DNA from 3 places in the Bradyrhizobium sp. USDA 3650 genome. Region 3 is predicted to be linked to each of the others. Evidence: predicted binding sites of a transcription regulator. Region 3 holds the regulator's gene; each other region holds the start of a gene.
The links. Region 3 encodes LexA, which represses DNA repair genes until DNA is damaged. Its sites were predicted from a motif close to TGTTCNNNNTGTGTTCNG; they were not measured.
Positions count from the first base shown of each region.

Region 1: a site for LexA is predicted at 4,952-4,969, ahead of ACVIN2_RS20585 (YifB family Mg chelatase-like AAA ATPase). Genes of this name have one in related genera too.
Region 2: a site for LexA is predicted at 1,970-1,987, ahead of ACVIN2_RS30695 (ATP-dependent helicase). Genes of this name have one in related genera too.

Region 1 covers NZ_JBSRZG010000001.1:4,408,518-4,416,530, reverse strand. The annotation lists gene cpaB (Flp pilus assembly protein CpaB) at 1-60, shown strand, start outside; gene ACVIN2_RS20610 (type II and III secretion system protein family protein) at 71-1,588, shown strand; partial or broken gene ACVIN2_RS20605 (CpaD family pilus assembly protein) at 1,646-2,381, shown strand; gene ACVIN2_RS20600 (AAA family ATPase) at 2,378-3,667, shown strand; gene ACVIN2_RS20595 (tetratricopeptide repeat protein) at 3,691-4,476, opposite strand; gene ACVIN2_RS20590 (PilZ domain-containing protein) at 4,556-4,801, opposite strand; gene ACVIN2_RS20585 (YifB family Mg chelatase-like AAA ATPase) at 5,028-6,566, shown strand; gene ACVIN2_RS20580 (hypothetical protein) at 6,620-6,961, shown strand; gene ACVIN2_RS20575 (hypothetical protein) at 7,080-7,547, shown strand; gene ACVIN2_RS20570 (ATP-binding protein) at 7,688-8,013, shown strand, end outside.
Region 2 covers NZ_JBSRZG010000001.1:6,533,400-6,541,412, forward strand. The annotation lists gene ACVIN2_RS30695 (ATP-dependent helicase) at 1-1,806, opposite strand, end outside; gene ACVIN2_RS30700 (DUF1328 domain-containing protein) at 2,047-2,220, shown strand; gene ACVIN2_RS30705 (thioesterase family protein) at 2,226-2,732, opposite strand; gene ACVIN2_RS30710 (FAD-binding oxidoreductase) at 2,820-4,244, shown strand; gene ACVIN2_RS30715 (hypothetical protein) at 4,295-4,657, shown strand; gene ACVIN2_RS30720 (SulP family inorganic anion transporter) at 4,859-6,526, opposite strand; gene ACVIN2_RS30725 (caspase family protein) at 6,666-8,013, opposite strand, start outside.
Region 3 covers NZ_JBSRZG010000001.1:230,673-238,685, reverse strand. The annotation lists gene ACVIN2_RS01140 (S41 family peptidase) at 1-509, opposite strand, end outside; gene ACVIN2_RS01135 (alpha-hydroxy acid oxidase) at 812-1,945, shown strand; gene ACVIN2_RS01130 (HAD family hydrolase) at 1,954-2,586, shown strand; gene ACVIN2_RS01125 (hypothetical protein) at 2,755-2,946, shown strand; gene ACVIN2_RS01120 (molybdopterin molybdotransferase MoeA) at 3,173-4,384, shown strand; gene lexA (transcriptional repressor LexA) at 4,560-5,261, shown strand; gene ACVIN2_RS01110 (hypothetical protein) at 5,751-6,185, shown strand; gene ACVIN2_RS01105 (GAF domain-containing protein) at 6,407-7,348, shown strand; gene ACVIN2_RS01100 (ComEC/Rec2 family competence protein) at 7,358-8,013, opposite strand, start outside.

The sequences.
Region 1 (8,013 bases), 4.2 Mb from region 3:
GGCGGGGTCAACGTGATCCGCTACGGCGTACAGGCGCGGCAACTGACGTCACAGAAGTGATGGGGATATGATGAACTTTGGGGATGATCGGACGGGCATGCGCATTCGGGGGAATCGCGCGCGCTCGGTCTGGACGGGGACGATGCTGATCCTGGGGCTGCTCGCAGCCCCCGATGTCGTCAGCGCCGCAGATGCGCCGGTCGGCGACCAGGCGCCCATGCAGGCAGCGGATCTCGATGTGTCGCCGGTCGGGACGATCGCACCGGCGAAGACGCGCTTCCTGTCGCTCGGCGTCGGCAAGTCCGCCGTCATCGACCTGCCGCGCGACGTCAAGGACGTGCTGGTCGCCGATCCCAAGATTGCCAATGCGGTGATCCGCTCGGCCCAACGCGCCTATATCATCGGTGGACAGGTCGGCCAGACCAACGTCGTGTTCTTCGCCGCCGACGGCCAGCAGGTGGCCGCCTACGACATCGCGGTGAAGCGCGATCTCAACGGCATGCGCACGGCGCTGCGTCAGTCGCTGCCGGGCGTGCAGATCGAGGGCGTCGGCGACAGCGTGATGCTCACCGGCTCGGTGTCGAGCCCGGTCGAGGCCCAGCAGGCCGGCGACGTCGCCGCCAAACTGGTCGGCGGCTCCGAGAAGGTGGTCAACAACATCGTCGTGCGCGGCCGCGACCAGGTGATGCTCAAGGTCGTCGTCGGCGAAGTGCGCCGCGATATCGTCAAACAGTTGGGCGTCGATCTCAGCGCCAGCCTGAACGCCGGCACCGCGGTGGTGAACTTCAACAATTCCAACCCGTTCTCGGTCAGCGGCGGACCGATCGTCAGCAACAACGGATTAGGTGTCGCCGGGCTCACCAAGGGCTTCGCGACCGTCAGCGCCACGATGCGCGCGATGGAAAGTGCCGGTGTCATGCGCACGCTCGCCGAGCCGAGCCTGACCGCGATCTCCGGCGAATCCGCCACCTTCATCGCCGGCGGCGAATTCCCCATTCCGTCGGGCTATGCCTGCGATCCCGTCACGCACGTTTGCACCACCCAGATCACCTACAAGAAGTTCGGCATCTCCCTGAACTTCACCCCGGTCGTACTGAGCGAGGGCCGGATCAGCCTGCGGGTGATGACCGAGGTGTCCGAGTTGTCGAACCAGAGCGCCATCACGGTGACCCAGGCGCTGTCGTCGAGCTCGACCAACTCGATTACCATTCCCTCGATCCAGACCCGCCGCGCCGAAACGACACTGGAAATTCCCTCGGGCGGCTCGATGGCGATGGCCGGCCTGATCCAGCAGCAGACCAAACAGGCGATCAACGGCCTGCCCGGCGTCGACCAGGTGCCGATCATCGGCGCGCTGTTCCGCAGCCAGGACTTCGTCAACAACGAGACCGAGCTGATGGTGATCGTGACGCCCTATGTGGTGCGCGCGGTGGCTCAGAAGGAGCTGTCCCGGCCCGACGACGGCTTTGCGCCGGCCTCTGACGCCCAGACGGCGCTGCTCGGCCGCATGAACCGCCTCTACGGCATCGCGCGCCGCGTCGATCCGATCGCGGGCACGCCCGGTGATTTCGGTTTCATCATCGACTGATGACGAACGGACGGCTTGGGGAACGGGACAAGAGACGGGGCACGAGGGGATGAAGCGATGACGAAGACCATGGCCGATCGACGTCGCAAGTTGAGCGTGGCGCTGGCACTGACGGGGCTCTCCGTCATGCTGGGCGCCTGCAACACCACCGGCGAGATCGTCACCCAGACGGTGCCGACCGACTATCGCCAGCGTCACCCGATCGCGGTGCAGGAAGCCAAGAAGTCGATCGTGATCTTCGTCGGCAAGGCTCGCGGCGGCCTCTCGGCCGCGCAGCACGCGGACGTCGCCGGCATTGCCCGGGACTGGGTGCGCGAAGGCACCGGCTCGGTCGTCGTCGACGTCCCCGTCAACGCCGCGAATTCGCGCGCGGCCGCAGCGACCTATCACGAGATCCGGTCCGTGCTCGCCTCCGGCGGCGTACCTGCGCGTGCCATCGTCCAGCATCCCTATCGGCCTGAGGATCCCGGACTGCTGCCCACCATCCGTCTGAGCTATTCCCGGATCGCCGCGGTCGCGGGCCCCTGCGGGCTGTGGCCGGAAGATCTCGGCCCCTCCATCCTCGACCCCGGCTACAACGAGAACGCGGCCCTATTTCAATCTGGGCTGCGCCAGCCAGCGCAACCTCGCGGCCATGATCGACAATCCGGCCGACCTCGAGCAGCCGCGGTCCGAGACGCCGGCCTATAACGCACGGCGCGACATGGCCTTCGAGCGCTATCGCAAGGGCACGCCGGTCGGGACCACCAATCCAGACGCCGACAAGGCAAAACTCAGCGACACAGGCAGATGACACGCGTCCACGACGAAGAAGCGGACGATCCGCAGCACCCCGAGGAACACATTGCGCCGGTTCCTCGTATCTCCGTGCAGGCGTTTTGCGAGACCGAGCAGACGCTCGCCGCGGTGACCGCGGCCGGGCAGGATCGCCGTCTCGCCAAGGCGCACCTCACCGCCAAGGATGGTGGCTTAGCTGCGGCAATCGAAGTCTATGAAACGATGCCGACGCCGAACGTCATCGTGATCGAATCCGACGGCACGCGCGACATTCTCGAGGGCCTCGACGACCTCGCCGGCGTCTGCGACCCCGGCACCCGCGTGGTCGTGATCGGCAATCCCAACGACACCGCGCCCTATCGCGAGCTGGTCCGCCGCGGCGTCAACGACTATGTGGTGGGACCGGTCGAAACGCTCGACGTCGTCCGCTCGATCTGCAGCCTGTTCTCGGCGTCTGAAACCATCATCACCGGCCGCGTCATCGCGGTGGTCGGCGCCAAGGGCGGTGTCGGTGCCTCCACCGTCGCGCACAATGTGGCCTGGACCATCGCCCGCGACCTCGCGCTCGATTCCGTCGTGATCGATCTCGACCTCGCCTTCGGCACCGCCGGTCTCGACTACAATCAGGACCCGGTGCAGGGCATCGCCAATGCGGTGCTGTCGCAGGATCGGCCGGACACGGCCCTGATGGAGCGTCTGCTCTCCAAATGCACCGAGCGTCTCAGCCTCCTTGCCGCGCCTGCCACCCTTGACCGCGTCTACGATTTCGGCGCGGAGGCCTTCGACGCGGTTTTCGACACGCTGCGCATGACCACGCCCTGCATCGTGCTCGACGTTCCCCACCAATGGTCGGGCTGGACGCGGCGTGCGCTGGTCAACGCGGACGACATCGTGATCGTGGCCGAGCCCGATCTTGCGAACCTCCGCAACACCAAGAACATGCTGAACGTGTTGAAGGCGGCGCGGCCGAACGACCGGCCACCGCTCTACTGCATCAACCAGGTCGGCATGCCCAAGCGTGCGGAGATCGAGGTCAAGGCCTTCGCCAAGACCATGGAGAGCCAGCCGATCGCGGTGATCCCGTTCGATTCGAAGCTGTTCTCGACCGCGGCCAACAACGGCCAGATGATCGCGGAGGTCTCCAAGAGCCACCGCACCACCGAGCTGTTCCAGAACATGGCGAACCGCCTCGCCGGGCGCGGCGAGGTGAAGAAGCCGAAGCGCTCGCTGTTCGGACCGCTGCTGAAGAAGCTGAAGGGCCGTTCGGGGCGCGGATCAGCCCCGCATCGCAAGGCGTCGTAACCAAGGCATCCTGACGCGCGCGGTTACTTCTCCGCCCGCTGCTGCTTCTTCACCAGCAATTGCCGCAGCGCCGTGACCTTTGCCGCCGCCTGATCCGGCGGCAGGTCCGCCTTGACGATGGTCTCGGCCTCGGCCTGCTTTCCTTCCAGTCCCAGCACGAGCGCGAGATTGGCGCGCACGCGGAGATCGGCGGGATTGCGCGCGTGCGCCCGGCGCATCGTTTCCTCTGCCCGCGGCAGATTGTTCTGCAGCATGTAGGACAGTCCGAGATTGGACAGCACCGACGGCTCGTCCGGCACGATCTTGAGCGCGGCGGCGTAATATTGCTGCGCTTCCTCGTTGCGGCCGAGCTGATCGAGCGCGGCGCCCTGCGCCGACAGGATATGCCAGTCGGGATCCTCGGGCGAATGCGCGCGGCCGAGGACGTCGAACGCCTGCTGGAAACTGCCGCTGTCGGCGAGCGCGCGGCCGTAGCCTGCCAGCAGCGCCTTGTTGCTGGAATGGGCGAGCACGGCCTGCTCCAGCACCGCGAGCGCCTGCGCGCGCTGACCTGTCTGGCGCAACGCCTTGCCGTATTCGAGCGCGACGTTGGGATCGCCAGGCTTGGCGCGATAGCGCTCGCGCAGCGCGTCCATGTCCGGCCTTGCTTCCGGCTTGGCGTCGGCCCTGCCAGCCGTGTCCGACTTTCCGCCGAGCGCGCCGGTGATGTCCTCAATGCCGGTGGTCTGACAGCCGCCGAGGGCCAGGATCAGAAGCGCGGAAAACAGATATCTCGCCGGAGGAGAGGCGACGGACAAACGCTTGGACATACTCTGATCACTCGGCGACTGATCAGAGATGCTTACCGATTAACGCTAAAGTCCCGTTAAGGCGGGGCGCTTGCGCGGCTCAGTCGGTGAATTCAGCGCCGAACTCGCAGCCGATGCGCCAGCGCAGGCGGCACTGCCGGGAATAGTCGGGCGCGAAGATGATGGTGAATTGCGGCGGCACTTCCAGGAACTCCGCCACCACTTTCACGCCGCCATCCGAAATATCCGTGATCGTGCAATCCCGCGGCAGCGAACCCGCGCCAAAGTGAATCTTGGCGAGCCGCGTGCACATCCGTCGTTCGCTTCTCCGGCGATTTGCAAGCATTTGAATTGTTCACCCGTTAGACCACGGCCCATCCCGCACCCCTAGGAGTAGCGGACATTCGTTGGGATGTGCTGAGCAGAGCAGCTTGCATTCGAGGCGTAGTGTCTTCGTCGCGTTTACGATCGGTTAGGGCCTTGCGGCCCCTGAGCATGTTCCTGTATTGTTCTTGCAAGAACCGGCCCGCTCTGCTACCCCTAATTGTGCAAAAGGGCAGGCTGGTTCGGGCATGGTTCAGCGGGTTTCTACCGTCGCCTTTGAGGGGATCGAGGCCCGCGCGGTCGACGTGCAGGTGCAGGTCGCGCCCGGTCTGCCGGCCTTCGCCATCGTCGGTCTCCCGGACAAGGCGGTGTCGGAGGCGCGCGAGCGGGTCCGCTCGGCGCTGATCGCCTCGGGGCTGGCGCTGCCGGCGCGGCGGATCACCGTCAATCTCGCGCCTGCCGATCTGCCCAAGGAGGGCAGCCATTATGACCTGCCGATCGCGCTTGGGCTGATGGGGGCGATCGGCGCGATCCCCCCGGATGCGCTGACCGGCTTCACCGTTCTGGGCGAACTTGGCCTCGACGGCTCGATCGCGCCGGTGGCCGGTGTTCTTCCCGCCGCGATTGGCGCCAATGTACGCGAGGAGGGGCTGATCTGTCCGGCGGCTTGCGGCTCGGAAGCGGCGTGGGCGAGCCCGGACATCCAGATCATCGCCGCAAGTTCGCTGATCCAGATCGCCAACCATTTCAAGGGAACGCAGGTGCTGTCGCGGCCCGTGCCGAAGGTGCATGAAGCAGCAAGCTCGCCGCTCGACCTGCGCGACATCAAGGGCCAGGAGAGTGCCAAGCGGGCGCTGGAGATCGCGGCCGCCGGCGGCCATCACCTGCTCATGATCGGCGCGCCCGGCGCCGGCAAATCGATGCTGGCGGCACGGCTGCCCTCGATCCTGCCACCGCTGTCACCGGGCGAATTGCTCGAGGTCTCGATGATCGCCTCTGTTGCCGGCGAGATCGAGGGCGGCGCGCTGACGGCGCGGCGGCCGTTCCGATCGCCGCATCATTCCGCCAGCATGGCCGCGCTCACTGGCGGCGGCATGCGCGCACGGCCCGGCGAGATCTCACTCGCGCATCAGGGCGTGCTGTTCCTCGACGAGCTCCCCGAATTCGATCCGCGCGTGCTGGATTCGCTGCGCCAGCCGCTGGAGAACGGCGAGGTCTCGGTGTCCCGCGCCAATCACCGCGTCACCTATCCCGCACGCTTCATGCTGGTCGCAGCAATGAACCCTTGCCGCTGCGGCAATGCGTTCGAGCCCGGCTATGCCTGCAAGCGCGGCCGCATCGACCGCTGCACCGGCGACTACCAGGCCCGCATCTCGGGACCGCTGATGGACCGCATCGATTTGCGCATCGAGGTTCCCGCGGTGACCGCGGCCGATCTGATCCTGCCGCCGCCGGCAGAGGGCTCGGCCGAAGTCGCCGCGCGCGTGGCCGCCGCCCGGGACATCCAGCTCGCCCGCTACGCGGACGCCGGCCTGCCGAAGGTTCGCACCAACGCCGAAGCCCCGGCCTCGGTGCTGGAGGAGATCGCCAAGCCGGATGCGCAAGGCCAGAAGCTGCTGCGCGACGCCGCCGAGACCATGCGGCTGTCGGCGCGCGGCTATCACCGGGTGCTGCGGGTGGCGCGCACGCTGGCCGATCTCGATCGTGCCGACAAGATCGGCCGGCTCCATCTCGCCGAGGCGCTGTCCTACCGCGCGCTCGCGGAGGATGTGCGCCAGCTGGCGTGAGCGATGCGCCGCCGCAGCTTTCTCAACAACATCACCATGCCCGAGATTGAATCATGACCGATGCCAATGCCTGCACCATCAGATTTGTTCGCGCATCCCAATATGCCGATTGGCTGAGGTCGTACGAGCTGTGGGTCAACGGGACCAGCGTTGGGAAGCTTGCACGCAACGATTTGTTGGAGATCACGCTGCCGGCCGGCACCTGCACGATCGATGCGAGCATTGATTGGGGCAGGAGCCAGCCGCTCGTCGTTCGCACCAGTCCCGGCCAAACCGTCGAGATCGAGGTCAGGAACAGGTGGGGTGCCTGGGCGGCGCTGTGGGCGATCAGCTTCGGCAGGAACAGCTATTTGGTTCTCACTGAGGTCGAGCGAAAAACCAACAAAAGCGCCTAACCGACCGAGACTCTCATCCCCCGATACCGGCATCAACCCGGCGGTAACGAGTTTCCTTTACGCTCTGCAAACCATAAGGCCCATCAGTTCCCGCACAGGGCCTGGCGAGTAGCGTGTCATGTTGCGTTTCAAGATCCTGGCCTCGGTTGTTCCCCTGTTGGCGGCCGCGGTGTTTGCCCGCAGCGAGATCGGATCGGTCTCGCATCCCTGCATCGCCCTCGGCGACACCTCGGTCGAGCTGACGTCGCTGTTCTGGACCGCTGGCGTGCATGTCGCCTTCACCGATGATCCCGCGCGCGCCACGGTGCGGGTTCAGATCACCGAGGACGCCGACGCTGCCGACTTCGCCGTCGTCGACGACGGCCCCGGTTCGGAATCGGAGTCCTGCCAGGCCAACCCCTCGACTCGCCTGATCTCGATTGCCGCGCACCCCGTCGACGGCGGTCAGGTGATCTATCTCTCCAGCGAGGGGCCGGCGGATTACCGCGTCTATGTGCGCTCGAAGACCTTCTCCCAGCGCGAGGCGGCGGCGCTGATCGTCGGCGCCCGCGGCGGCCACCGCCACCTCCAGGCCGCTTCGCTTTGAACCGCCTCGCTCTGCACCGTTAACACCTCGTCAACCCTGTTTGGAGGCGGTCGCAGGGCCTCAAACTGTTCGCAAGGTCGGCGGCACATCGTCGTCGACAGCGAGCACAGCGTTTTAAGAAAAGAGTCGGGTCGGTGGCGATGGATCGGACGTTCCGGATCAAGGTGCGCATGCGCCGCTTCAGGCGACAGTACCCCCGAGTCGCCTTCGCGATCCGCTCCACCATGATCTTTTCGGCGACCTTCGGCGGCGCCTATGGTTTCGTCTCCGGCAGCCGGTCAGAGAATTCCGGCTACGATCCCAATGCGTTTGCGATCGGCGTCAGCTTCCTGTTCGCGCTCGCCTGCCTCGGCCTCGCCACGCTCAGCATGCGCCTGCGCTTCGTCAACAAGCGGATGCGTGCGCTGGCTGCCCACAACGAAACGCTGATCGACCGCAATTGGGAGCTGAAGGAAGCGGAAGAACG
Region 2 (8,013 bases), 6.3 Mb from region 3:
CTCCTCCATCGAGCGCACCAGCTCCTTGAGGTTTTCGAGCCGGCCCGCGGCGTCCGCCGAACGGTCTTTCTGCCACATCTCGGTGTAGCCGCTCTCGTCGAGCACGATCTCGGCGAGCTCAGTGTGCGAGGTGACCTCGCGCTGGGCGCGCCAGCGGTCGAACTGGGCGACGACGTCGCGCAAGGATCCGCGCGCCTTTGGCTTCAGCTCGTCGGTGTCGACCACCGCGCGCGCCGCCTCGAACAGCGGAATGCGGCGCTTGCGGGCGTGATCGTGCAGCATCTGCACGGTGGCGTCGCCAAGCCCGCGCTTGGGCGTGTTGACGATGCGCTCGAAGGCGAGATCGTCGGCCGGCGAATTGATGACGCGCAGATAGGCCAGCGCGTCGCGGATTTCGGCGCGCTCGTAGAAGCGCGGGCCGCCGATGACGCGATAGGGCAGGCCGAGCGTGACGAAGCGGTCTTCGAACTCGCGCATCTGGTAGGAGGCGCGCACCAGAATCGCGATCTCGTTGAGCTTGTCGCCCTGGCGCTGGATCTGCTCGATCTCCTCGCCGATGCCGCGGGCTTCCTCTTCCGAATCCCACGAGCCTGTCACCGTGACCTTCTCGCCGTCGTGGTCCTCGGTGCGCAGCGTCTTGCCGAGCCGGCCCTCGTTGTGGGCGATCAAATGCGAGGCGGCGGCGAGGATGTGGCCGGTCGAGCGGTAGTTGCGCTCGAGGCGGATGACCTTGGCGCCGGGGAAATCATGGTCGAAGCGCAGGATGTTGTCGACCTCCGCGCCGCGCCAGCCATAGATCGACTGGTCGTCGTCGCCGACGCAGCAGATGTTCTTGACGTGGGTCTTCTGCTCCTTCTCCCCGCTTGCGGGGAGAAGGTCGGGATGAGGGGGAGTCTCCACGGGCGCGGTGCTTGGAGAGTCCCCCTCACCCGCATCGCTTTGCGATGCGACCTCTCCCCGCACGCGGGGAGAGGTGAAAGAGGAGGGCGCCTGTGACAACAATCGCAGCCACAGATATTGCGCAACGTTGGTGTCTTGATACTCGTCGACCAGGATGAATTTGAAGCGCTGCTGGTACTGCCGCAGGATATCCGGGTGCTCGCGGAAGATGCGGATGTCCTCGAGCAGCAGATCGCCGAAATCGGCGGCGTTCAAAATCTTCAGCCGCTCCTGGTAGCTCGCATAGAGCTTGCCGCCCTTGCCGTTGGCGAACACGGCGGCTTCGCCCGACGGCACCTGCGACGGCGTCAGGCCGCGGTTCTTCCAGCCGTCGATGAGCCCGGCGAGCATGCGCGCGGGCCAGCGCTTGTCGTCGATGTTGTCGGCTTGCAGCAGCTGCTTCAACAGCCGCACCTGATCGTCGACGTCGAGCACGGTGAAGTTCGACTTGAGCTGCGCCAGCTCGGCGTGGGTCCGCAGGATGCGCCCGCCGATGGAGTGGAAGGTGCCGAGCCACGGCATGCCTTCGACGGCATGACCGAGCATCTGACCGAGCCGGTGTTTCATCTCGCGCGCGGCCTTGTTGGTGAAGGTCACCGACAGGATTTCGGAGGGGCGGGCGCGGCCCTGGCTCAGGATATGGGCGATGCGCGTGGTCAGCACGCGGGTCTTGCCGGTGCCGGCGCCGGCCAGCACCAGAACCGGGCCGTCCAGCGTTTCCACGGCCTCGCGCTGCTCCGGATTGAGCCCGGACAGGTATTGCGGGCCCACCGAGGCGCGCGCGCGCGCGGCGATGCCGCCGGCTGCGGGCTGGTGGTCGGGGACGCTCTGGGACGTGATCTTGCTCGGCTCGGTCATGCGAATCATTTGCCCCACGTTGGCACCGCGGGGTGGTGAAAGGGGAGCCTTCTTAACAGGGATTGGTCCCTATATGGGGCCGCGGGCGGGGTTTTCCACGTGCGCGGAAAGCCAATTTGTTCCTGCGGATCAGGCGAATTTCCGGCCCTAACGGCCCGGAACCATTGTTCCGCGTTGGCGATTGGTTCTGTAAGTGAGGCGCGTCAGCCGCGCCGATCGCAGACAGACATCGAAACAGAGGTTCGGATCATGCTTAGCTGGGTTGTGACGTTTCTGGTTATCGCCCTGATCGCCGGTATCCTGGGCTTTGGCGGCCTCGCCGGCGCGTCGATCGAAATCGCCAAGATCATCTTCTTCATCGCGGTCGTGTTGTTCCTGGTCTCGGCCGTTGTTGGACTGGCCCGCGGCCGTAACAGGGTCTAGCGCGCTTACCGCTTCGAGGGCATCGCCACGTTGCGGCCGATGCCCTCAGGCCGCGGCACGGCGCTGTGGGCCTTGACCACCGCCGCAATGCGCTCACGGATGTCTGGTGGAAAAGCCGCCACCTTTCGTGAGCCCATGTCGATGTGGAGCGACATGTTCTCCGAAGTAGCCGACAACCAGCCTTCGGTCGCGTGTCGCAGCTCCTGGAATGTGTGCAGCCGCTTGTCGTCGGCTTCGAGCAGCCAGACCGAGACCTGCACGGGATCGCCGAGGTGGATTTCGCGCAAATACCGCACGTGGCATTCGGCAGTGAAGGTCGAGCCGCCGCGCTCCTTCATGTAGCCCGGCCCGATCCCGAGCGTCAGCCACATCTGGTCGATCGCGCGGTCGAACATCACGTTGTAATAGGCCATGTTGAGGTGGCCGTTGTAGTCGATCCATTGCGGCTCGATCTGCATGGTCGACGCGCGGAACGGTGCGCCCTCGATCGTCGTGGCAGCAGTCTCCGGCATGTGTCCTTCCCCAGCTATGCGTCCGGTCGCTTGACTTGACCGGTGAGATGTCCTTTGCCACGGTTCGTCTCGTCGGGAGGAACGTCCGTGGGTACGACCATCACCAATAATCCGCCGCGGCCGGCGCCGAAAGCCCTCGCGAGCGCGCTGGAGCAGCTTGCCGCGCGGTTCGGCAACCGCCTCATCACTTCGCAGGCCGTCCGCGAGCAGCACGGCCATACCACCACATGGATCGTGAACCAGCCGCCGGACGGCGTGGTGATGGCGCAGGAGACCGCCGACATCCAGGACGTGGTGCGGATCTGCGCGAAAAACGGCGTGCCCGTCATCGCCTTCGGCACCGGCACCTCGCTCGAGGGCCAGGTCAACGCACCCGCCGGCGGCATCTGCATCGACCTGCGCGACATGAACAAGGTGCTCGCGGTGCATGCCGAGGACCTCGACTGCGTGATCCAGCCCGGGGTCACCCGCAAGGCGCTCAACGAGCATCTGCGCGACCAGGGCCTGTTCTTCCCGATCGACCCCGGCGCGGACGCCTCTCTGGGCGGCATGGCCTCGACCCGCGCCTCCGGCACCAACGCGGTGCGCTACGGCACCATGCGCGACAGTGTGCTGGCGCTGAAAGTGGTCCGCGGCGACGGCGAGATCATCACGACCGGCACGCGCGCGAAGAAATCATCCGCCGGCTACGACCTGACGCATCTGTTCGTCGGCGCCGAGGGCACGCTCGGCATCATCTCCGAATTGACCATCCGGCTGCGCGGCATCCCCGATACGATCGCGGCCGGCGCGGTGTCGTTCGAGACCGTGGACGGGGCGTGTCAGGCCGTGATCCTGGCGATCCAGACCGGCATTCCCGTGGCGCGCATCGAGCTGCTCAACGCCGCGCAGGTGCGGGCCTGCAACGCCTATTCGAAGTTGACCCTGCCGGAAACGCCGCTGCTGCTGATGGAATTCCACGGCAGCGAGATCGAGGTCGGCGAACAGTCGAAGGCCTTCGGCGAGATCGCAAAGGATTGTGGCGGCGGCGATTTCTCCTGGACCACCAAGCCGGAGGATCGCACAAAACTGTGGCAGGCGCGGCACGACGCCTATTGGTCGGTGAAGGCGCTGCGGCCCGGTGACAGCATCGGTGTGGTCGCGACCGACGTCTGCGTGCCGATCTCGCGGCTTGCGGAATGCGTCGGCGAGACCGAGGAAGATCTCAAGCGGCTCAACCTGTTGTCGCCGATCGTCGGCCATGTCGGCGATGGCAATTTCCACTGCTCGCTGGTCTGCGACACCAAAGATGCCGACGAAATGGCGCGCGGCGAGGAGTTCATGCATCGGCTGGTCGAGCGCGCGCAGGCCATGGACGGCACCTGCACCGGCGAGCACGGCATCGGCCAGGGCAAGCAGAAATATCTTGCGGCAGAACTGGGCCCCGAGGCGATCGATGCAATGCGGGCACTGAAAAAGGCGCTCGATCCGCAGAACATCTTCAATCCCGGCAAGATCGTACCGGAGGCGTAGCGCCCGGCGTGGCCGCCGTTTATGCTCGCTCCCTCACCACGGAGCAGGCAATGCAGTGGTTCGCCCGCAAGACGCGCCGGGACATCTGGGACGAAGCGATCGAACGGCCGCTCGGCGACATCGAGGCCGCCGAGCGCATCCGTGCGATCTGTGACGCCGCTGCCGCCAGCGCGGCAGGGTCCGCGCGCAACGACAAGCGCGAGAGTGAGCGCTACGAGCGCGCGGCGAAAGTCGCTATGGAAATCGCGATGAAGATCGCGGACGGACTGATGCGCGACGACGCAGTCCGTCGCATCGTCGATCTCTGCATGAAGGCAAACGACCTCAAGACGGCGCAAATCCTGTTTCGGGCGATCCATGCCAGCTGGATCCGCGAAACGGTGCAGCGGGATCATCCGACATTGGCGCAGTGAAAGCGGTGCGCTCCCTCCCCCGCTTGCGGGGGAGGGTCGGGGAGAGGGTGTCTCCGCAACGGGACAATCCCCAAGAGGAAAGAACCCTCACCCGGCGCGCGGGACGATGCTTCGCATCGCCCGGGGACGCGCCGACCTCTCCCGCAGGCGGGAGAGGTTACAGCGAGTTCGCGGCTCGACCTGCGCGAACCAAGGCTGTTCCTATTTCGCCAACTTCCGCACGGCCTCGTCGACGCTGTGGAAGACGTTCTCGCGGGGCAGGGCCTCGAACAGTTTGAATCGCTCGAACGCGTCCTGCGCACGCACCGATTCCAGCCGCGCCAGCGCGACCGTGACACCCTGTTCGCTGCACGCCCTGAACACATCGAGCAGGATCTGTGCGGCGGTGAAGTCGATCTCGACCATGCCGCTCGCCTCCAGCACCAGCAGCTGCGGGGGCGTCGCGCCGAGCACCTTGGACACGTCGCTGCGAAAGCCGGGCGCGTTGAGGAACGACAGCGGCGCCTGCAGCCCGATCACGGCGACGCCGGCGATGCGCTCGCCGGCGATGTGCGGATGCGCCGGCCACCAGATCGTGGTGCCCGGAACGCGCTCGAACTCGACGAGCCGCGCGCGCGTCGTACTCCAGATGCCGTGCAGCAGCGACAGCACGATGCCGAGGAACGCACCCTGCTGGATCGGCAGCACGATGATGAGTGCGGCGGTGGCGGCGATCAGCAGGAATTCGCTCGGGGATTGGCGATAGATCGTGGCGATCTGCTTGACGCGGATGATGCGCAGCGCGACGAACAGCAGGATGCCGCCGAGGGCTGCGTCCGGGACGTGCTGCAGCAATCCCGTTCCAAACGCGAGCAGCGCCAGCACGATCGCAGCGGCGGCGAGACCCGCGAGCTGCGATTGTCCGCCGGTCTCGGCGACAATGCCCGTCCGCGGCGGGCTGGCATTGACCGGAAACGCGCCGAACAGCCCCGACAGCACGCTGCCGGCACCCGCGCCCAGAAAATCGCGATCGACATCGGCCGGCTTGTCGGGATCGGACGGGAACGAGCGTGTCGTTGCCGCAGTCTGCACCATCACCACGACTGTGATGACAAAGGCGAGCGGCACGAGGCGGACCCATTGCTCCGGTGCAAGCTCGGGAAAGGTCGGCCGCGGCAGCGTGCCCGGCACGAGGCCTACGACATTGACGCCCTTGCTCTCGAGGCCGAGCGCGATCGTGGCCAGGGTCGCGGCGACGAGCCCGATCAGCGCGCCCGGAATTTTTGCGCTGACCTTCTCGGCGACGAAGACCACGGCCAGCACACCGAAGCCGATGCACAACGTGAAGGGATTGCTGCGGCCGAGCTCGCTTGCGAGCACACCGATGCGATCGAGCGTCGGCCCGCCCGGCGAGTCCAGCCCCAGCACGCCCGGCAATTGCGACACGATGATGTGGACGGAAATGCCGGCGAGGAAGCCGACCATGACGGGCACGGACAAGAGATTGGCGATGCCGCCGAGGCGGAAGGCACCGCCGGCCAGCATCATCGCGCCGACCATCAGTGCCAGCGCGATCGCGAGTCCCTGATACTCAGGCGAGCCGGCGGCGGCCAGCGCCGCCAGTCCGCCGGCGAAGATCGGCGTGATCGTGGAATCGGCGCCGCAGGACAGGAAGCGGTTGCCGCCGAGCATCGCAAAGCCGAGCGAGCCCGCCATGAAGGCGAAGAAGCCGATCTGCGGCGCGAAGCCGCCGAGCCGCGCCGTGGCCATCTGCTCGGGAATTGCGATCGCGGCCAGCGTCAGCCCCGCCATCAGGTCGCCCGGGAGAGAATAGGACGCGAGTGAGCGAAACAGCGGCCAAGCTGGCTTGGCGTGAGCGTCGTGCGGCATCGATGTGGAGTCCCCGGAAAGCCTGGCGTCAGTCGGTTAGACTACAGCATTTCCGTATCGGGAAGCGGCAGACGCAGTTTATCTCCATCCGATGGCAATGACGGAGGACAGATCTGTCCTCCGTATCTCGCGAGCGGTCTCAGTAACGGCCGCGGTCGTTGTGATAGTCGCCGCCGCGTCCGCCGCCCATACCCATGCCGATCCCGACACCGATGCCAATGCCTTGCATGATGGCGCCGGGCGGCGGGCCGCGATCCGGCGGCGGTGCGCGCTCGTAGATCACTTCATCGGGCGGCGGCCGGCGCGGCCTGGGCGGCGTGTCGACCACCTTGCGCTTCGGCGGCGTGTTGTCGACGCGCTTCTTGATCACGGGCGCAATCGTCGGGTTGACCGGCGTTGCCGGTGCCGAGGGCGTCGAGCACGGGCAGGTCGGCGCCATCGCGACAGCGACCGGGGCAGGAGCGGCCGCGACCACGGCAGGCAAGACGTAGTTGCGGTTCTGCACGCGGAGCAGCAGCCTGCGTGCGGTCGCAGCCAGATCGCTGTTGTCCCAGTTCGCCAGATAAGCCTCGAACGAGGCGCGGGTGTTGATCGCGGTGGCGCGCTCCCACGCTAGCATCTGGCGCCGGCGCTCCACAATCGTGCGCAGGCGCGGGGTACGGGTATCCTGACCATACAACTCGATATAGGCCTGATACGCCGGCACGGTGTCGTCGGTGATCACCATCTCATAGGCGACCATGGCCGGCTTGCCCTGCAAATCCTTGCGCCAGTCCTCGAGGCTGCGCGTGCCGCTTGCAAGCGCCATGGAGGATGCGCCGGGAAGCGCAGGCTGAGCGCCGCTGCCGTCGCCGCCGAAGAACTTGAAGTCGGTCGTCAGCGACGAGCTCTCCCAGGGGATCTGGCGTCCGTCGGTCGATTGCGCCACGGCGACGCGAATGCGCTTGAACACTTCCTCAATCGGCAGATTGGGCTGCTTGGCGACGGTCAGCGCCGCGGTGGTGTAGGGGCTGTCGATGCCGGAGCCATCCTCGGCTTCGGAGCCCGGTGAGGTTGAATAGGAAATGAAGGAGCCCGGCGCGCCGGCCTTGGTGTCGACGATCGCGAGCCCGTGTCCGGCGCCGCTGAGCGCCGGGAACGGGTTGTTGCGGCAGGCATCGAGCATGAAGATGCGGGCTCGTGTCGGCACCGCGCCGAGCGTGTTGAGCAAATCGTTCAGTCGTACGCCTTGCAGCGGAATGTCGGCCTCGCGCTTGGGGTCGAGATCGACGGGAACGAGATAGTTCTCGCCGTCGATCTGGAGGCCGTGGCCGGCATAGAACACCAGCGCGACGGTGTCGGCGCCGCTGGCGCTGACCTTGCCGGCGAAATCCGAGATCGCCTGACGCATGTCGTTCTGCGCCAGATTGGATGCCGTGGTGACCGTGAAGCCGGCATTGCCGAGCAGCTCCGTCATGCCCTTGGCGTCGTTGGCTGCGTTGGGCAGT
Region 3 (8,013 bases):
ATCGTGAGCTTGGTCTGGGTCTCGACCGGCCCCTTCATCTTGTTGACGGCCTGCTCGAGCGTCATGCCCTGCACGGCATCGCCGTCGATCTTGCTGATCAGGTCGCCCGACATGATGCCGGCCTTGGAGGCCGGCGTGTCGTCGATCGGCGAGACGACCTTGACCAGGCCGTCCTCCATCGTGACCTCGATGCCGAGCCCGCCGAACTCGCCGGAGGTGGTCTCCTGCATCTCGGTCCAGGCCTTGTCGTTCATGTAGCGCGAGTGCGGATCGAGCGAGGTCACCATGCCGGTGATCGCGCCTTCGATCAGCTTGGCATTGTCAGGCTTCTCGACATAGCTCGCCTTCACCCGCTCGAACACTTCGCCGAACAAATTGAGCTTGGAATAGGCGTCATCCGCGCTCGCTGCCGCCCGTGCCGCCCATACGCCGCCGTGCGGACTGGCTACCAGAAGGGTCAGACACGCTCCGGTGAGCGCGCCCAGTGGAAACAGCAGGGTTTTCCGCATGGATAGGCTGGCCTTTTTGCTTCGCGGTTCGGTGGGGCTGGAGAGCCGCCATGCAAATGGCGATCCAGCCTGCTTCTCACAATACCATTCTGGTTTCTTCAAGGCCGGGATGCCACGCCGGCGGGTACACCGTAAAAATCCCTTCCGGACCTAAACTTTCGGCAACGTTGCAGGACCCGGTCGTGCGCAGCGGGGGTCGGCCGGCCGGCCCACGCCTCGCAGCCATGCCATTTTAGGATGGTTTTGGCGCCCCGGACGGGTTAGGCGATGAGGGAAGGCTTCAAATTCTCGGGAGGATAACAATGAACGAAGCACCCCGCCTCCAACCGGACAGGAACGTCGAGCTCGGCGCCAGCACCGAGCCGTTCCAGAATCTGCATGAATTCATCCGGAAAGCGCGTTCCAACCTCAACCAGAATGCCTGGGATTATATCGTCGGCGCGGCCGAGACCGAGACCACGATGCGTCGCAACCGCATGGCACTGGACGAGATCGCCTTCCGCCCGCGCGTGCTGCGCGATGTCCGCAAGGTCACCGGCTCGGTCGAGCAGTTCGGCCGCAAGATGCGCCTGCCCGTTGTGCTCGCCCCCGTCGGCGCGCTCGAGATCTTCGATCCGGATGGTGCGGCGAGCGTGGCACGCGCCTGCGGCACTTTCGGTGCGGCGCACATGCTCAGTTCGGTGTCCGAGCCCGGCCTAGAAAAGACCGCCGAAGCTGCGCCGGACGCGTTGCGCCTCTACCAGCTCTACGTGCGCGGCGACGACGCCTTCGTTGCCGACGTCGTCAGCCGGGCCGAGAAGAACGCCTATGCCGCCTTCTGCCTGACCGTCGATACCGCTCATTACAGCCGTCGCGAACGTGACATCGCCAAGCGCTACGTTCGCGAGAGCCGCCTGCGTGCCACCGGCGGCGATTACCAGAAGGGTCTGGAGTGGCGGACGGTGAAGATGATCAAGGAAAAGTTCAAGATCCCGCTGATCCTCAAGGGCATCGCGACGCCAGAGGACGCGCTGATCGCGATCGATCACGGCGCCGAATGGATCTACGTCTCCAACCATGGCGGCCGTCAGCTCGATCACGGTCGCGGCGCCATGCATGTGCTGCCCGAGATTGTTGACGCCGTGAACGGCCGCGCCAAGATCATGGTCGATGGCGGCGTTTGTCGCGGCACCGACATCGTCAAGGCGATCGCGGCGGGCGCCGACCTCGTCGGCATCGGCCGGCTGCAATGCTGGGCGCTGGCGGCGGCCGGCGAAGCCGGCGTGGCCCGCATGCTGGAGCTGCTCGAGGACGAAGTGCTGCGCTGCCTCGGCCTCTTGGGTGCGACCTCGTTCGCCGAGGTCAACAAATCCTGCCTGCACCAGGCGACCGCAACCAATGCGCCGAGTGTGTTCAGCGCGTTTCCGCTGTTCGACCACGAGCCGTATCGATACTGAGTGAAAGGATTAAGGTGACATCGCTCTCTCCCGGCAGCGCGGATGCGCTTCTGTTCGATCTCGGCCGCGTGGTGCTCGATATCGATTTCTCCAAGGCGATCGCCTGCTGGGCGGGACATGCCGGCTGCAAGCCCGAAGCCATCGTCGCGCGCTATGTGCGGGACAGCGAAGCCTATCGGCTGCACGAGATGGGGAAGATCAGCGATGAGGACTATTTCGCCTCATTGCGAGCCTCGCTTGGAATCGGCATTTCGGACGCGCAGTTCCTGGAAGGCTGGAACGCGATCTTCGCCGGCGAAATGCCTGACATCGCCGAGCTGCTGCCGCGCGCAGCGAAGCAGATGCCGCTCTACGCTTTCTCCAACACCAACCGGCCGCACGTGGACCATTTCTCGAGGGAATATGCCGGCGTCCTCGGCCATTTCCGCGAGCTGTATTTGTCGTCCAGCATCGGCTTGCGCAAACCGGATGCGCAGGCCTTCGACCACGTCGTTGCGGCAATCGGCGTGCCCGCCGGGCGCATCGTGTTCTTCGACGATCTTGCCGAAAACATCGAGGGAGCGCGGGCGCGCGGCTTGACAGCGGTGCATGTGACCTCGCCGCGTGACGTCGGGAACGCATTAAAGGCATTGGGCATCTGACGACGAGGCGTCGTCGCGAAACCCTTGGCGGCACGGCCCAACGGGAACAATTTTGAAAAATTGAGGAACCCAATCACTTTGTGCATTTTTATACAGAGTTCCCGGAACGGAATACCGCCTTCCGGACTCTTAGAGTCCGTTGGGACTTCTACGAACGGATGCATCATCGTGCTGGGCAAGACCTACCTCACCAAGCAGGCCTCTCTTCTTCTTGAATTCGCCAGGACAACCTCAGATTCGGAGCTTTCCGCCAAGCTCGTGAGCAAGGCCGCCGACCTGAAATCCCAGGCCGATCCGCTGCCCGACAAGGATCAGGGGCCCAAGGCGCCCGACGTAACTCCCGGGCAGCCAGGGAGCTGATCGATCCAGGCCCGGGGCGCTCGTCGTTCTCGCCCTTCCATGACCACTCTCCTGCCGATCTGTCGGGTTCTTCGGATCATGCCGCGACGCGCGCGATCCTGCCTTCCGGAACAATGTGAAGCGGCGGGATGACTGCGCGCGCTCAGCCGTTTTTGCCTCTGCGCCCGCGCTCGGCTAGAAGATTTGCGGAACATTCGCCCGAACGTGCCGAGCAGGAGTTTTCGCCGTGGCCTTGATGCCGGTTTCTGACGCGCTTGCCGCGGTGCTGGCGGGTGCAGAGCCGCTGCCGGAAGAAATGATCTCCCTCGACGAGGCCTACCATCGCGTGCTCGCGCGTGACGTCGCGGCGCGGCGCACGCAGCCGCCGCAGGCGATGTCGGCGATGGACGGCTACGCGGTGCGCGCGGCCGATGCCGCGACGATCGATTCGGAGCTCACCGTCATCGGCGAAGTCGCGGCAGGCCGACCGTTCGCGGGGACGGTCGGCGCCGGCGAAGCCGTGCGGATCTTCACCGGCGGCGTCGTTCCCGGTGGCGCGGACGCCGTCGTGATCCAGGAGGATACGGTCGCCGCCGGCAAGCGCATCACGATCAAGGAAGCCGCGATCGCCGGTCGGCACATCCGCGCCGCAGGCGTCGATTTCCGCGAGGGCGACGTGCTCCTGCGCAAGGGAAGTCGTCTCACCGAGCGCGACCTCGCGCTCGCCGCCGGGATGAACCATCCGCACCTTGCCGTTTTCAGGCGTCCGAGGGTCGCCATTCTCGCCACCGGCGACGAGCTGGTGATGCCGGGCACCACGCCCGGCCACGGCCAGATCGTCTACTCCAACGGCTACGCCCTGCACGCGCTCGCCCGCAGCGAGGGCGCCGAGACCATCGACCTTGGTATTGCCGCCGACACGCTGGAGGCGACCACCGCCGGCATCCGCCGCGCCCGCGAGAGCGGCGCCGACATCCTGATCACGACCGGCGGCGCATCGGTCGGCGACCACGATCTGGTCCAGCAGGCACTGAGGGAGGAAGGCATCGCACTGGCGTTCTGGAAGATCGCGATGCGGCCAGGCAAGCCGATGATGCACGGGCGGCTCGGCGCAATGGGGGTGATCGGCCTGCCGGGCAATCCCGTGTCGTCCTACGTGTGCGCTTTCCTGTTCATGGTGCCGCTGATTCGCGCCCTGTCGGGCCGTTCGGTGATTCACCATCGCCGTGAACGCGCCGTGCTCGGCCGCGAAATCGGCGCCAACGACCAGCGCGAGGACTATCTGCGCGCGCATCTGGAGGAGCGTGACGACGGCACGCGCGTCGTTCTTCCCGTCAATCATCAGGACTCTTCGCTGCTTGCGAATCTCGCTGCAGCACAAGTACTTCTCGTGCGCGCACCGTTCGCGCCGAAGGCCGAAGCCGGCACGGCTTGCGAAGTGTTGCGGCTCCCCGTCTGAGCGTCCGGCAATGCGCGTTCCGCGAACTTTGCTCTGTTCACGGTAAATTAAGCAGTTGCGGAACATGTATCGAACATATAGTGTCCGTTCATGATTTGTTTCGAGTATGTAGCGGCTTATTGCCGAACTCTGCGTCTCGGAATCGGACGACATCAACCGGGGGACTTTGGTCGAGATGTTAACGCGCAAACAATACGAGCTTCTGCGGTTCATCAGTGAACGTCTGAAGGAAAGCGGCGTGCCGCCCTCCTTTGACGAGATGAAGGATGCGCTCGATCTGCGCTCGAAGTCGGGCATCCATCGCCTGATCACGGCGCTCGAGGAGCGTGGCTTCATCCGACGCCTGCCCAACCGCGCCCGTGCGATTGAAGTCATCAAGCTGCCGGAGCTCCAGGCAGCCGCAGGCAGCCGCCGCGGCTTCACGCCGAGCGTCATCGAGGGCAATCTCGGCAAGGTGCGTGCGAGCTCCAGCCTGCCCGCGGACGACGGCGAACGTCCCGTCGCGGTGCCGGTGATGGGCCGCATCGCGGCCGGCACGCCGATCGAGGCGTTGCAGACCCGCAGCCATACTATCAGCGTACCGCCTGACATGCTCGGCTCGGGCGAGCATTACGCGCTCGAAGTGCGCGGTGATTCCATGGTCGAGGCCGGCATCCTTGACGGCGACATGGCGCTGATTCAGCGCAACGAGAGCGCCGATACCGGCGACATCGTGGTGGCGCTGATCGACGACGAGGAAGCGACGCTGAAGCGCTTCCGCCGCCGCGGCGCCTCGATCGCGCTCGAGCCCGCCAACGCGGCTTATGAGGTCCGCATCCTGCCGCCCAACCGGGTGAAGATTCAGGGCAAGCTGATCGGGCTTTACCGGAAGTACTGATACCGGGCGTCCTTGATACCGGGAGTCCTTAGTATCGGGAGTACTTCATACGGGAGGTGCTTGGCGCCTCGCGCGCTTCCTACCGGCATCGCCGGTCAGATTGGAGCGGATCATCGTCCGCTCCGGCTGGATAGTCGTTCTGGTTCTGCACAGACTATCCGGCCCCTCCTTCGGCTGGCTCCTCGCGACGCCCACGAAACAGCACCGCTTCAAACGGCACCGCTTCGCGGCTCGAGTTCGAGGAAACACCATCCGGCGATCAAGTTCGACCGCCGCAGCCAAGCCGGCGATATTCGCGCACGCGCCTCCCGAATGCATCGCAACTCGCTTTGTTCCTATTGAACTCGGGAAAGATAATGTGATCGCGGCTCGCGGAAACCAGCCGCAGATTTGCCCACAACCAAGCAGAGCGTTCATGCTTCAACTCTGATAGAGGCCTGCGCCTCGATTAAGAGACGCGGGTTGCTATCCCAGCATGAGGAGCACCCGATGTGTGACTACAGCCTGCATGCCGTCGCGTCGCGACCCGCCGAAGTCGGCGAGACGATCGTCACGACAAGCTTCCGCGGCACCTCGACGCGCGGCTTCGCCTCGGCAGCCGATCCGTCCGTTGCCGTCTGCCTGCTGCCGGGAACGGAGCTCGCCTTCGCCGACGACGTTCGCTACGACAATCGCTGGATCTGGACGCGCACCATCAATTCCCGCGTGGGCAAGTTCGGCAAGATCGACCCGCACGTTCCCGACCGCCATCATGACGCGATCGAATTCCCCGACGGCAAATATGTGCTGGTGACGCAGCTCGTCGAAGGCCAGCGCGCGACCGTGTTGCAGCTGCCGGTAACTCAGTCGGTCGCCGAGCGAGAGCACAAGGCGCAGATTATCGCCGACCGGCAGCCGACCGTCAGGCACCTGCCGATCGGCTGACACAGCCGCCTCCGGCTACGAGGTCGGAGGTCAGGATTGAATTGCCATCGCCGGCCGTGGCCGGCGAGATGGCGTGGTTTGCGTCCGCGAAAACCAATCGGATGGACCAAGCCCGCACCTCTCCGCCGCACGAAGTTTGAGCCGCCCTGCCTGAATTTTGAACGTCCGCTTCGCAGCCAAATGACCGATGCTGTCAGGGCTTGAGACGGCGGACACGCTCGATGAAAACCTTCCTTCGCGTCGTTGAACTCTGGGTGCCCGATCGGACGCGCACGCGGCTGGAGTTTGGTGGCGGTCTCTATGGCGAAGGGCTGTCCGCGTTCAAGGCCGTCAGCGAAGAGCTGCACTTCGGATATGACGAGGGACTTCCGGGCAAGGCCTGGGCCGCGGGCCGCCCCGTGATCCTCACCAAATTCGCCAACTCCTATTTCAAACGGACCGATCAGGCGCTCGCGGCCGGCCTCACCTGCGGCGTCGCGGTGCCGGTGTTTGCGGGTGAATTCCTGCAAGCCGTCATGGTGCTGTTCTGCGGCGAGGACCAAGCGCATGTCGGGGCGATCGAGCTCTGGCACAACGACCCTGATGCCTCCCACGAGATGGGGCTTGTCGACGGCTATTACGGCACCGCCGACATGTTTGAATTCAACTCCCGCCACACCAGATTTCCTCGCGGCTTTGGCCTGCCTGGCCGCACCTGGAAGGCGGGCCTGCCGCTGATCATAAAGGACCTGCACGACGCCAGGAGTTTTCTGCGCTGGGAGGACGCGGCCAAGGTCGGGATCAATTTCGGCGTCGGCGTGCCCTATCGGACGGGCGCGGACCAGACCTGGGTCCTGACATTCCTCTCCGCGCAGGCCACGCCGATTGCGCGACGCTTCGAGATCTGGATCCCGAACGAGACCCGCTCGGCACTGGTGTTCCGCGCCGGCGATTGCAGCGCGCAGACCAACCTTGCCGCGCTCTATGCGGATAAATCCATTGCCAGAGGCGAAGGCAGCATCGGCGGGGCCTGGGCCACCGGCATGCCCGCGCTCAACGACGATCTGGTGCATGACGGCTCGGTCGCCGGTCACGAAGCCTGCACATCCGGACTGAGCCGAATGGTGGCCCTGCCGGTCATCGGCAATTCCAGGCTCGACGCCGTACTGGCCTGGTACTTGTAACCGATCCGATCAATCGTCCGCCTGCAAGTCGGTCTCCGCCGGCGTTGCGTCCTTGATGCGGGGCGCGATCGCCTTCGGCGCAAGGCTGCCGTCGAAATCTCCCTCGCCTGCGCCGGCTGGCAACCAGGGGCGGCTCGTGCCTCTCGCCCTCACCGCGTGAACCACAAAGCCGTCACCACGTTGCGTCAGCGCCAGCGCACTCTGGCTGGCGAGCCGTTGCCGATCGACCACCATCGCCGCGCAATCGGGTGGCGCGGGGCGTGTCGTCACCACCAGCGCGGCCCGACTGCAATCGTCCGCGAGAGCGTCGACGCGCAGTGCCAGCGCGACCAACCTCCCGTCGGCCAGTGGCGTCACGCAGCCGGATTCGTCACAGGACACGCCATCGGCCAGAGAGGCTCGGCCCGCATCGCGCGGATCGGCGTCGGCAGCGAGCCATTCCTTGAGCAGAAAGCTGTCCTTGCTCGTCCTGATCAGGTGTAGATATCCGTCCCTACCCCGCACCGCAACGCTCGCGCCATCCCCGGCAATCAGGATGTCGGGCTGCCGCGCCGACAGTCCCCAGAGGATCGCTGCCAGCAGCACTAGGGCGCCGGACCAGCGTAGCGGCGTGCGCAACAAGCCCAGCAGGATGATTCCCAGGCTCGCCGCGATCAGCGGCGCGA